Regions from separate parts of the Virgibacillus sediminis genome, predicted to be linked through region 1. Evidence: predicted binding sites of a transcription regulator. Region 1 holds the regulator's gene; each other region holds the start of a gene.

What was found. The regulator Rex, encoded in region 1, represses fermentation and respiration genes when NADH is low (regulators of the CRP and FNR family bind a similar motif). The targets are predictions, from matches to a motif close to TTGTGAAATATTTCACAA.
Region 2: a site for Rex is predicted at 2,026-2,043, ahead of ACFODW_RS06825 (hemerythrin domain-containing protein). Genes of this name have one in related genera too.
Region 3: a site for Rex is predicted at 2,660-2,677, ahead of ACFODW_RS11650 (cytochrome c oxidase subunit 2A). Genes of this name have one in related genera too.

The regions. Positions count from the first base shown of each region.
Region 1 covers NZ_JBHRRZ010000008.1:6,632-10,904, reverse strand. Annotated here, with positions in the region: gene groES (co-chaperone GroES) at 1-76, opposite strand, end outside; gene ACFODW_RS04200 (CPBP family intramembrane glutamic endopeptidase) at 407-1,117, shown strand; gene ACFODW_RS04195 (YdiK family protein) at 1,120-1,323, shown strand; gene ACFODW_RS04190 (redox-sensing transcriptional repressor Rex) at 1,399-2,040, opposite strand; gene ACFODW_RS04185 (ABC-F family ATP-binding cassette domain-containing protein) at 2,181-4,097, shown strand; gene ACFODW_RS04180 (FtsW/RodA/SpoVE family cell cycle protein) at 4,133-4,273, opposite strand, start outside.
Region 2 covers NZ_JBHRRZ010000012.1:112,863-117,135, forward strand. Annotated here, with positions in the region: gene ACFODW_RS06815 (SDR family NAD(P)-dependent oxidoreductase) at 1-531, opposite strand, end outside; gene ACFODW_RS06820 (acyl-CoA dehydrogenase family protein) at 552-1,751, opposite strand; gene ACFODW_RS06825 (hemerythrin domain-containing protein) at 2,226-2,570, shown strand; gene ACFODW_RS06830 (uracil-DNA glycosylase) at 2,692-3,273, shown strand; gene ACFODW_RS06835 (hypothetical protein) at 3,296-3,457, opposite strand; gene ACFODW_RS06840 (flavin reductase family protein) at 3,940-4,273, opposite strand, start outside.
Region 3 covers NZ_JBHRRZ010000017.1:132,449-136,721, reverse strand. Annotated here, with positions in the region: gene ACFODW_RS11665 (hypothetical protein) at 1-28, opposite strand, end outside; gene ACFODW_RS11660 (glycine C-acetyltransferase) at 275-1,465, shown strand; gene ACFODW_RS11655 (L-threonine 3-dehydrogenase) at 1,491-2,429, shown strand; gene ACFODW_RS11650 (cytochrome c oxidase subunit 2A) at 2,782-2,925, shown strand; gene ACFODW_RS11645 (cytochrome c oxidase subunit II) at 2,953-3,456, shown strand; gene ACFODW_RS11640 (b(o/a)3-type cytochrome-c oxidase subunit 1) at 3,527-4,273, shown strand, end outside.

The DNA.
Region 1 (4,273 bases):
GTACGATACCGCTTGCAGTTTTTTCTTCTTGTTCTACAAGCTCAATTACTACGCGATCTCCTAGTGGTTTAATCATGTAGAAAGCCTCCTTAATCCTCATTGATTTAATTTTTATTAGCACTTGATAGCGCCGAGTGCTAATTACAATTTATATAATAAATAATCCACTTTAAAAATGCAAGCATTGTAACTGTAAATTTTTATTATAATTTTTGAGTGGCGCAGCCGATTTATCAGTTCACCTCTACGCCCTGCAGTCATTCTATTATAATAGATTTATGAGGTATGATAAAATGATTACTATGCATGGAGAATAATATTGTTTTTGCATAGTTCGAAGCCGCTGCCGGCAGTATGTTTGCTGCCGTTCACTTATGACAAATCGTTCAAAAGGAGTCGTTGTACTTTGCCGAAACGTTACTGGTGGGTTATTGTCACTTATGTTATTATGCAGTTCTCTGTTATTATCGGGGCACCCGTTCTATATGCTCTATTTCCAATTACAGATTTTGAAGCTGTCATCTATTGGTCCATTCTTAGCTTCATTGCCGCTTTGATTGTTACGCTCCTGTTGATGAGGCCCGATATGAAAGAAGGAAGCGCAAGGGATGCTTCTTCCCTGAGTACCGTAGTTGTCTGGTCTGTCCTCGGTGTTTTTATGGCCTTTGCTGCACAGACAATTGCCGGCCTTATTGAGATGGAACTGCTCGGAATTGAATCGGGCTCGGAGAACACCCAGCAGATCATGGATATTACAAGGGCTGCACCAATCTTTATGATTATCCCTGCATTGATTGCCCCCATATTGGAAGAACTCATTTTCCGAAAGATTATCTTTGGAAGCCTTTATAAACGGATGAATTTCTTCTTTGCGGCATTGCTATCCGCTTTGGTCTTCGGTTTCATCCATTTGGATCCGACCCACATTCTGGTTTATGCTTCCATGGGGTTTGTCTTTGCATTTTTATACGTGCGCACCAAACGGATTATTGTTCCCATCATCGTCCATGCGGCGATGAACACCATCGTTGTTCTTGCTCAATACGGGCTTACTCCTGAGGAAATCGAGCGTATGCAGCGTCAGTTGGAGCAGCAGATGATTCTTATAGGAGGTTAAGCATGAGAATTTCCCCGCTCACATCGGCAATTATCTATTTTGCCATGGGTGCTGTCTTTATATACGCAGCCATACAGACAGCTGATGAAACCATTTGGAATTTCACTACCATCCTTCTCGCAATAGTTGCTACGATGGATTTTGGAGTGGCGTTCCGTATGGTAAACATCCATTTTCAGATCAAGAAAAGAAATAAGAAGAAGTAGTGCCCAACTGAATGACACGCACCTTCCCAGTCAGATAAAAAACCTGTCAAACAACTAGTTCGACAGGTTTTTTATCTATTGCTCGGATGAATCAAGAGGATAGTGCTTTAAGAAATACACCAATGCCTGCAATTCCACAGCCAGGTCGATATGGTGCACGCGCACATGGGAAGGCACCGTTATCCTTGCAGGAGTGAAGTTTAGAATACCCTCAATCCCAAATTCAACCAGACGCTCCGTAACACGATCTGCCTCTTGTGCCGGGATGGTGAGAATTGCCACTTTCATTCCTGCCATCCTCTTTTCCATTTCATCTATATGGTAGACAGGGACCCCTCCAATATCTGTCCCGACCTTCTCCGGATCGGCATCAAAAGCCATTTTTATCTTGATATTATTGTTCTTCATAAAATTATAATTCAAAAAAGCGGTGCCAAGATTACCTACACCAATCAGGGCCACATCTGTGACTTCATCCTGATCGAGAGTTTCCCGGAAGAAACCCAGCAGGTATTCCACATTATATCCATATCCTTTTTTCCCCAGGGCCCCAAAGTAAGAAAAATCTCTGCGGATTGTGGCAGAATCCACTTTGACCGCTTCACTAAGCTCCTTGGAAGATACTCGGGCTTTTCCCTGCTGATTAAGATTATTTAGAAAACGGTAATATAATGGCAGACGTTTGGCGGTAGCCTGTGGGATGTTATTCTGTACCATAAATATTCCTCTTTTCGGTCCTGTTTGATTACTCATCTACATTTTACCAGAAAAAACGGAAAAAGTCGTGATTCCTTTCACAATTTGATTGCCTGGCGAATCCCATATAAGATAGACTTGAATAGATGAGGTGAACAAAAATGATACTGATGCAATTAAATGGAGTTTCCAAATCCTTCGGGGCCGAGGAGATTCTCAGCAATGTAAAAATGGAGATAAAAGACCGCGACCGTATTGCCATCGTCGGCAGGAACGGTGCCGGTAAATCCACCCTCCTTAAAATAATGGCCGGCGAGTATACATACGATGATGGAGAACTTTTCCAGCCAAAGGAAACAACCATCGGATATCTTTCCCAGCATACTTCCCTGGAATCGGACAAAACAATCTGGGAAGAGATGCTGGAGGTCTTCCAGCACCTGATCGACCGTGAACAGGATCTCAGGGAACTGGAACAGAAAATGGGGAATGAGGTGTCCTCGGACAAATCACAAAAGCTCCTGGAAGAGTATGACCGCCTCCAGCAGGCCTTCCAGCATGACGGAGGATATATGTACGAAGCAGAAATAAAGTCGGTGTTGAGCGGGCTGAATTTCCAGGACTACAGTTATGATACGCCCATACGGGAATTGAGCGGAGGACAGAAAACCCGCCTGGCTCTCGGGAAGCTTTTATTAACCAAACCGTCCCTCCTTATATTGGATGAGCCCACAAACCATCTGGATATTGAAACGCTTGGCTGGTTGGAAAATTACCTTAACGGGTATCCTGGGGCAATTACCATTGTCTCCCACGATCGATATTTCCTTGATAAAACAGTGAACATTGTCTATGAAGTTTCCAGACATAGGACAAAGAAATATCATGGCAGCTATAGTAAATTTCTCGAACAGAAAGCACGGGACTACGAACAGGAATTGAAAGAGTACGAGAAACAGCAGACAGAGATTAAGAAGATGGAAGATTTCATCCAGCGAAATATTGTGAGGGCTTCTACTACGAAAAGGGCACAAAGCAGAAGGAAGCAAATGGAGAAAATGGAAAAAGTGGACAGACCTCTGGGAGAGGAAGGATCAGCCAATTTTTCCTTTCAGATCAATAGAAGGAGCGGCAATGATGTTCTGAGAATAAATAATCTCAGCTTCGGTTATGAGGATGACAGTGAGCCGCTCTTCTCTCATGTGAATTTAGAGGTGAACAGAGGAGAACGTATCGCACTAGTAGGCCCCAATGGAGTCGGAAAAACTACCCTATTAAAGATCATTATGGGAAGATATCAGCCTCGCGAAGGATCGATACAGGAAGGTGCCAATGTCCAAATAGGCTATTACGACCAGGAACAAGCAGACCTTTCTTCATCCAAAACCGTATTGGATGAGTTATGGGATGAACACCGTACAGTGAATGAGAAAGATATTCGGACGATACTCGGGAACTTCTTGTTCTCTGGTGATGATGTACTAAAGCCTGTCAATTCGCTGAGCGGCGGTGAAAAAGCCCGCTTGGCCCTTGCCAAACTGATGATGCAAAAAGCAAATCTGCTGATATTGGATGAGCCGACCAACCATTTGGACATTGATAGTAAAGAAGTACTGGAGGCAGCGCTTCAGGATTTCCCAGGAACGATCTTATTTGTTTCCCATGACCGATATTTTATCAACCGCATCACAGACCAAGTCGCTGAAATGAACCGGGATGGTATGACAGTCTATCTCGGAGATTATGATTATTATATGGAGAAGAAGGCGGAAGAGGCGGAAATTGCCAGGCTCCAGCAGACAGAAGAAGTGATCAATAGAACTGATAATAAAGCCCGGAGCTACCGAGAGGATAAAAAAATACAGAGAGAAGAACGCAAGAAGCTAAGACGTATCCAGGAAGTAGAAGAAGAAGTGGAGAAACTGGAATCAGACTTAGTTTCTCTGGAAGCACAAATGGCAGAGCCTGCAGTCTATCAAGATCATGAAAAAGCATTAGAACTTACAAAACAAACCGGTGAGCTCAAACAGAAGATAGAACAGCTGATGGAGGAGTGGACAGTTCTTCAAGAAGAATAAACAAGACACCCGTATGGAATCCATACGGGTGTCTATCATTTAAATAGATAATCATTCTGAATCGTATGCTCCACTGCCACACGGTAGATCAGGCCGAAGCCTATCATCGTGGACAACACACTGCTCCCTCCGTAACTTACTAACAGAAGAGGAATCCCCGTAATCGGCATAACGCC
Region 2 (4,273 bases), on a different contig from region 1:
CTCGGACGCCAGGGATTTGGTCAGATGAATGACAGCTGCCTTGCTGGCTGTATAAGGGACAATTCGCTTATATGGTTTCAAACCGCCGACAGAGGAAATATTAATGATCTTCCCGCTCTCCTGATCAATCATCGCTTTGGCTGCTTCTTGGCAACTGAAAAACAGCCCCTTGATATTCACATCGAAAATAAAATCGAAATCTTCCTCTGTGACTTCCACAGCCGGTTTTGTTCGATTCACCCCAGCGTTATTTACTACGACGTCAATTCGCCCAAACCTATCTAATGTTTCCTTGTACATTTGTTTGATATCTTCCAGATTTGCCATATCACATGAGATAGGCAATGCTTCCACTTTATATTCCTCAGCAATATCTTCCGCCAGTCTGGCACAGGCTTCCTTGTTTCTACTTGCTATCACAAGATTTGCTCCCTGTCCGGCGAAATCACGGACCATCTGTGCGCCCAGCCCCCTGCTTCCGCCAGCAACCAAAATCACCTTCCCGGTAAGGTCCAATAAATTTCCCTTCATTAATCCCGCCTCCTGCCTGACTATGCGTTCACTTCTTCCATCTTCCGCTTGTACTCCTTAAAGATTCTCTTTGCCACTACCATGCGGTGTACTTCATCCGGACCATCGTAAATGTGGGCCGCCCGTGACTCCCGATAAAAAGATTCAAGCGGTGTATCTTTTGAATAGCCTAACGAACCATGTACCTGGATCGCACGATTAATCACATCATTAATAATTTTTGCCCCATGGAATTTAATAAGGGAAATTTCTTTTCTGGCATCTTCCCCCTGATCCATTTTCCAAGCTGCATGGAGGGTTAATAACCTGGCGGAGGCAATCTCTGCCGCAGAATCAGCAACGAAATTCTGGATCGATTGGAATTCAGCTAGTGGGGTGCCCCGTGTTTTCCGCTTCAGGGCATAATTCACCATTAAGTCAAAGCTTCGGTTCATGACACCCAGCCATCTCATCGCATGGGTGATCCTGCCAGGTCCCAGACGCATTTGCGCCAACTTGAACCCTTCTCCTGGGTTTCCAAGCATGCTGCTTTCGTGTACACGGCAATTATCGAACCGAAGTTCCCAATGTCCGCCCTCACTAAAATCGCCCATAACCTCAATGTCCCTCACCCGTTCAAGGCGAGGATGATCCATGTCTATAATGAACATGCTGGCCCGTTCATGCGGAGCGGCCTCCGGATCTGTAACGGCCATTACGATGACAAAGGAAGAAAGTCCAGCATTGCTGATAAACCACTTCTCTCCATTAAGTACATAGTAATCCCCTTCCTTTTTTGCGGTGGTCTGGATTCCTGTAGGATCTGCACCCGAGACCTCTTTTTCCGTTAAGGCAAAACAGGACCTAATATCGTCATTCACCAGCGGCTCTAAATATTTTTTCTTCTGGTCTTCGTTCGCAGCGTTCAACAAAATCTCCATATTTCCTGTGTCCGGAGCCGCTGTGCCAAAGACACGGGGACCAATAGGGCTGCTGCCAAGAATCTCATTCAACAGGCCGAGGAAAACTGCCCCAAGCCCCAAACCCCCGGCTTCCTCTGGTAAATGGGCCGCCCATAATCCCTGATCTTTCACTTTTTGCTGCAGCGGTTTTAAGATGTGAGACGGCAGTCCTTCCCCCGGGATAATATACTGCTCGGCGGGATATACTTCTTTTTCCATAAACTCTCTGGCTCTGGCAAGCAACTGTTCCTGTTCTTCTGACGGGCGAAAATTGAACATACTCATCAAACTCCTTTTTCATTCACTGTAGTGGATAGTACCCAAAGCTTTGTGGAGGCCGCCTAGGCTGCTTCCAAGAAATAGTACGTTCTATCACTTTAAGAAAACGATTACAATTTAACAGGAAGTTTTTCTATTGTATGTACGACGTGTTGTTAAAAATATTCTAACAGTTTTAATTTTAACTTTCAAGTCAAATTCTAAATATTTGAGTAATTTTTAGTTCGCTGACTCTTATTCCGGAATATTTATCGTCACATGATCTTCCCCCTACTTGTGATTTGAATCACATTTTTCAGCAGTGGGAAGGTGTATACTAGGGGAAAAGAAACTTCCCGAGGAGGATGAAAATGGAAAAAAGGGAATCAAACGGCATACATCCTTATATCCACTTTCACACCATCACCACCATGCCCTTTTCCTGGCATTGCAACTGAAAAGAATTGGAAGAAAAGCGAGCTGACAGTGGAAGAAATGAGAGACAGTCTGAAGTATTTCTGGGAGAAAGACGGCAATCAGCATTTCCGGGATGAAGAGGAGATCTTGTTGCCGGTATATGCTAAGTATCAGTCTAGTGAACAGCCTGAAATAGCCGAAATGCTGTTGGAGCATGTAACCATCCGATCCTATGTACAACAAATCATTACTTCCGATGAAAATTCGGTTTCCTTGATGAATCGTCTCGGACAATTATTGGATAGCCACATCAGGAAAGAGGAACGCATTATCTTCCCGATGATCGAAGATGAGTTACCGGAAAAGGAACTGCAGAAATTGAAACCGTACTTGCACGTCGATGAAATACCGCCACAAAAATAAATGGGCATAAGCCGGAGAAGTTTCTCCTCTGCACATGAACTTTTCGGGTTTTCTTTGCAGCTATTAGTGAAAAATAAATCATAGTAGACAAGTACATCGATCTAGAGGAGCTGACCATACAGTGAGTGATTTTTGCCCAAGCATATGGCCGGAAGAACCGGCACCTGGTACGGAGAGGAATTGTAATGACTGCGGCTTGGCCGAACATGGGACACGCATCATTTGGGGAGAAGGAAATCCGCAGGCTCCGATCATGGTCCTTCTCGACAATCCGGGTGCCCGGGAGGATCGCAGCGGCAGTCCATTTGTCTGTGGCACAAGACATACGTTGCAGGAGACCGTGGATTCTGTAGGACTGGAGATGGATGATTTATACGTAACCTATGTACTGAAACGAAAGCCGACACGTGCCTATGATAAACCAAGAACCAGGGTAATCTGCATGAGACACTTGGATCAGCAGTTGGAGAAACATAAGCCTGACTATATCGTCTGTCTGGGAAATGTAGCTGCCCAATCTTTCTTCGAAGACGAAGAAGTACAGGTGAAGACATTACGGGGGGAGTGCCATGAGGTAAGAGGCATCAAAACAACAGCCGCCTATCATCCTTTGGCTGTAAGAAGACGGCCGAACCTATTACGGTTGTTCAAAGAAGATTGGCAGTATGTAGCAGACCAGTTCTTCAGAAGTCGGAGCACCTGAGGAACTGGTCATTTATATAGGATCATTTACTTCTGCAGAGTGTCTGAGCATTACATTGATTCAGGCGCTCCTGTACACTTTCTGGCAATTGGCGGTAGAATAAACCTTTATATTTGAGGTCGAGCAGTGCTGCAATGCCTGCTAAAATAGTGACTGATAGGATGTAGCACTTATTGTTTTTCATCGTTTGATCCTCCAGAAAAAGTATAGCTTTTACAAACCCTCTAATGCGTGGGAAAAATCGTCACCTATTCCCTGGACACCCCAGATGAATAGATCTCCTTATGGATGACTTCCCTAAGGCAGTTTGCTTAACATGAGATATGCATGCAAAGGAAATTTAATTATGACAAAAATAAAAAGCTACCACAAGGCAGCTTAGACTTGTGATAGTTCATTATTCATAGTGGCTTATATGTTTCCAAGATTTTAAAATTCCGATCGGAAAGTATCTCCAGGTTCAAACGGCAATGCTTTGGACAGCGCACCAGCTAAAATAATTTCGCCGGGGTTTATAAAAAATCTTAAGCTCCGACTTCATTTGCTGGCGAAGCAGCCGCTTCCATTGGGTAGCCCCATCCCCGCTGAGCCATGAGCCGCATCAATGAATTCTCCAGTCCTTTATTCGGCTAGCAATGATTTCACTTGCTAACATCACACATGAAATTAACTTGTGGCCGTTACAGCCTTTTCCAGTTTACGATATTTTCCCTTGGAGAATATTAACGGCTCGCCATCTTCCAAGTTAATATCTGTTACCTGACCAATAAACAGAGAATGGTCCCCTTCGATATATTCAGATTTAACATTGCAGGCAACCTGTGCAATGGCGCCAGGTACAACTGGTTTTCCATCCAAATAATTGAACGGAACTTCTTCATCTGTTTCCACCTGGCCGGCAAAAATCATGGATAATTCTTGTTGATCTTCTGACAGTATATTGACCGAGAACTGACCACTTTCCTGGATTTTTTTCAGCATATGTGCATCTTCTTTCAAG
Region 3 (4,273 bases), on a different contig from region 1:
TGAATAAGGCTAAAAGCACTTTTCTCATATGAAATCCTCCAAAAATATTCTCTTCCAATAGTATAATAAAGTTCTTGCAAAGTGACTATCTTTTTCACAGATTTTTCGACAAACAGAAGCAAGAATTGACAGATTCATAACTTTTTTTCTACTGCGGGCTTTTCCAGCTCGATAAATCTTTAGTAGTCTGTATGTTAAACTGTTGAAAAACGGGCGCAGGAGCTTTCGATGCTGCCATTTATTTTAAGCGCTTACATTTTGAGGAGGAAATAGTATGACAAGTAAAGCTTTGGATACTTTTTTAAACGAGAATATTGCGGGCTTGAAAGAGCAGGGTCTTTATAATGAAATTGATCCGGTCCAAGGTGCCAATGGGCCGGTCATTAAGTTGAATGGGAAAGAGCTGATCAACCTTTCATCCAATAACTATCTGGGGCTTGCCACCAATGAAACCTTAAAGGAAGTTGCCAAGGAAGCCGTCGATTCCCATGGAGTAGGTGCCGGGGCGGTACGTACCATCAATGGTACACTGGATCTCCATCTAGAATTGGAGAAAAAGCTGGCTGCATTCAAAGGCACAGAAGCAGCTATATCCTATCAGTCGGGATTCAACTGCAATATGGCCGCGATCTCTGCCGTAATGGATAAAAATGATGCTATTCTCTCCGATGAGTTGAACCATGCATCCATTATTGACGGCTGCCGGCTGTCGAAGGCGAAGATCATCCGGTATAAACATTCGGATATGAAGGATCTGCGGGAAAAAGCGAAAGAAGCAACTGAATCTGGTCTGTATCATAAAGTAATGGTCATTACCGATGGTGTCTTTTCCATGGACGGGGATGTTGCCCTTCTTCCGGAAATAGTCCAGATAGCGGAGGAATTCGACCTGATTACCTATGTGGACGATGCCCATGGGTCGGGAGTTCTCGGCAACGGGGCGGGGACCGTCAAGCATTTCGGCTTGCAGGATAAAGTGGATATGCAAATGGGAACACTCTCCAAAGCGATCGGAGTGATCGGCGGTTATGTGGCCGGCAAGGAGAATTTGATTGACTGGCTGAAGGTCCGTTCCCGCCCATTCTTATTCTCTACAGCTGTGTCTCCAGCAGATGCCGCTGCCAGCGCTAAGGCAGTTGACATGCTGATGGAGAGCACAGAGCTGAATGAAAAGCTTTGGGAGAATGGCGATTATTTGAAAGAAGGCTTGAAGAAACTGGGTTTTGACATTGGAAATAGTGAGACACCAATCACTCCTTGCATTATTGGAGATGAAAAGGATGCACAGCAATTCAGTAAACGCCTTTATGAGGAAGGTGTCTATGCCAAATCCATCGTCTTCCCGACCGTACCAAAGGGAACAGGGCGTGTACGTAATATGCCGACTGCTGCACACACCAAAGAAATGCTGGATGAGGCCATTGCTGTTTATGAAAAAGTGGGCAAAGAAATGGGCTTGATCTAGAAAGATAACAAGGGAGCAGAGAATCATGAAAAAGATTTTAGTTACAGGGGCGGCTGGACAGATTGGTTCAGAGCTTGTACAGAAATTGCGTAAAACTTATGGGGAAGCAAATGTCTTGGCTACCGACATCAGGGAGCCTGAGTATGTTCTTGGCAGCGGCCCTTTTGAACAGGTGGATGTGACGGATGCCGACTGTCTCCATCAAGCAGCCAAGGATCATGGGGCAGATACGATCATGCATTTAGCTGCACTGCTTTCGGCCAAGGCGGAAGTGGTCCCCAAGTTTGCTTGGGATTTAAATATGGGTGGACTGGTAAATGCTTTGGAGGTTGCCCATAATCTTGATTTAAAGCTGTTTACCCCTAGTTCCATCGGGGCATTCGGGCCGACTACACCAAGGGACAGCACACCACAGGACACGATCCAACGCCCTACAACCATGTACGGTGTAAATAAGGTTGCCGGTGAGCTGCTTTGTGATTATTATTACCATCGCTTCGGGGTGGATGCACGAGGGGTGCGCTTTCCTGGCCTGATCTCCTATGTTACCCCACCCGGTGGAGGAACTACTGACTATGCAGTGGAAATTTATTATGAAGCAGTCCGGAATAAGTCTTATACATCTTATATTGGAGAAGGAACGAAAATGGATATGATGTATATGCCGGATGCGCTGAATGCGATCATCCAGCTGATGGAGGCAGACCCGGATAAGCTGATCCATCGGAATGCGTTCAATATATCGGCATTCTCAGCAGCGCCCGAAGACTTTGGCAGCGCCATAGGGAAACATATTCCCGATTTTGAACTGAGTTATAAGGTGGACCCTGTCCGGCAGAAGATTGCTGACAGCTGGCCAAATTCCATTGATTCCTCTGCAGCACAGGAGGAATGGGGGTTCCAAGTGAGGTATGACCTGGACAAAATGACGGAAGATATGCTAGATAAAGTAAAGAAAAAGTAAACAGAAAATGTCCTCTTTCTATAAGTGAAATGCTCCCTGTAAGGTAGACGAATTTTTCTCCTTAGGTAGAAGCATTTCACTATAAGGGAGCGGACATTTTTTTGGCTGAAATGAAAGATAGAATCATTATTGGCTAGTGGCGAGAAGAATCGTGCCAAAGAATAAATTCCTTTACAAAAAATCCCTTTTATTAATAATCATTCTAATTACCCAGTCTTATTTGCTCACTATTTGAAAAAAGTTCACAAATCCTTGGCCATTTAATGAAATCGCTTTCAAAACCAGTGTATACAAGAAAAAGTCTAATATAATGGGGATATCGACGATACTTGTGAGGGAGGAGTGGTTGGCCATGAAAGCACAGAAAGCAGAAGAAAGTATAGGAAAGGAGGAAAAAGGCCCCAGCTTGAAGGGAACGTTGATTTCCGTATCGGCCTTGGGCATTTTCATTGTGCTCAGCTGGTTGGGTGCATTTCTGTTATTTATAGGAAGGTAGAAAAGAGTAGTGAGGGGGTGAATGGATATGCATTTGCATAAGTTCGAAAAAATTTGGCTGGTTTCCGGCATGGGGGCTTTGATTTTGTTTCTGGCCGTTCTCGGCTTTGGAGCCTTCTATATGGGGACACATCCACAGAGCCATGGGGTGACGATAGACCCGGAGAATATTGAGGCGAATGATGCCTTTAAGCAGGAGAATCTGGGGCTTACGAAAGTGGCTGAAGATAAATATATCGTCAATATTGTTGCTTCAGCCTTTAATTATAATTTTGGAACAGATGAGGACGGGAAGGCGGTTAGACATATTCGGATTCCAAAAGGATCCACTGTGCTTTTCCAGATAACCACCACGGATGTGGTCCATGGCTTTAATTTGGCAGGTACCAATATCAATATGATGGTGGAACCCGGATATGTGAGCAGCATGGAAGAAGTGATGAATAATCCGGGAGAGTATACGGTGGTCTGTAATGAATATTGCGGCACCGGCCACCATCAAATGTTTGCTACAGTGGAGGTGTATGAATAATGGAATTGGAAGCATTGGAACGGTATAAGCATGATGACAGGCGATAACGAAAAAAGAATCAAGACTTTATATGTCCTATATGTATGTTGCATTCATTGCTTTATTTGTCGGCGGCCTGATGGGGCTTTTGCAGGTGTTCGTCCGCTCCGGCCATTTTCAGCTGCCATGGGGTATCGATTATTACCAAGTGCTCACGGTGCATGGCGTCATCCTTGCCCTTGTCTTGACCACCTTCTTCATTATCGGCTTTCAATATGCATTGATGGGAAAAACTGTCGGCATATCGGAAAGGCAGCGTAGAGTTTCCTGGCTTGCCTTCTGGACCATGACCACAGGGACGGTGCTGACGGCTGCAACCATCCTGCTTGGAAAGGCAAGTGTCTTATATACATTTTATGCACCATTGAAAGCACATCCGGCCTTTTATATCGGGCTTGCTCTTGTAGTGATTGGAAGCTGGGTTGCCGGATTTGTTAACTGGCATCAGTTATATACGTGGAAGCAGAAGCATCCCGGGGAAAAGGCGCCGCTTCTGGCATTCATGGTCACCATTAATATGATTATGTGGTTTATTGCATCTCTTGGTGTAGCGGCAACTGTACTGCTTCAATTCATTCCATGGTCTCTTGGCTATGCTGAGACAATCAATGTCCTGGTAAGTCGTACACTTTTCTGGTATTTCGGCCATCCATTGGTCTATTTCTGGCTGTTGCCAGCATATATGGCGTGGTATGCAATCATTCCAAAAATCATTGGCGGGAAGATATTCAGTGATTCTCTTGCAAGGCTGTCATTTGTACTTTTTCTATTCTTCTCC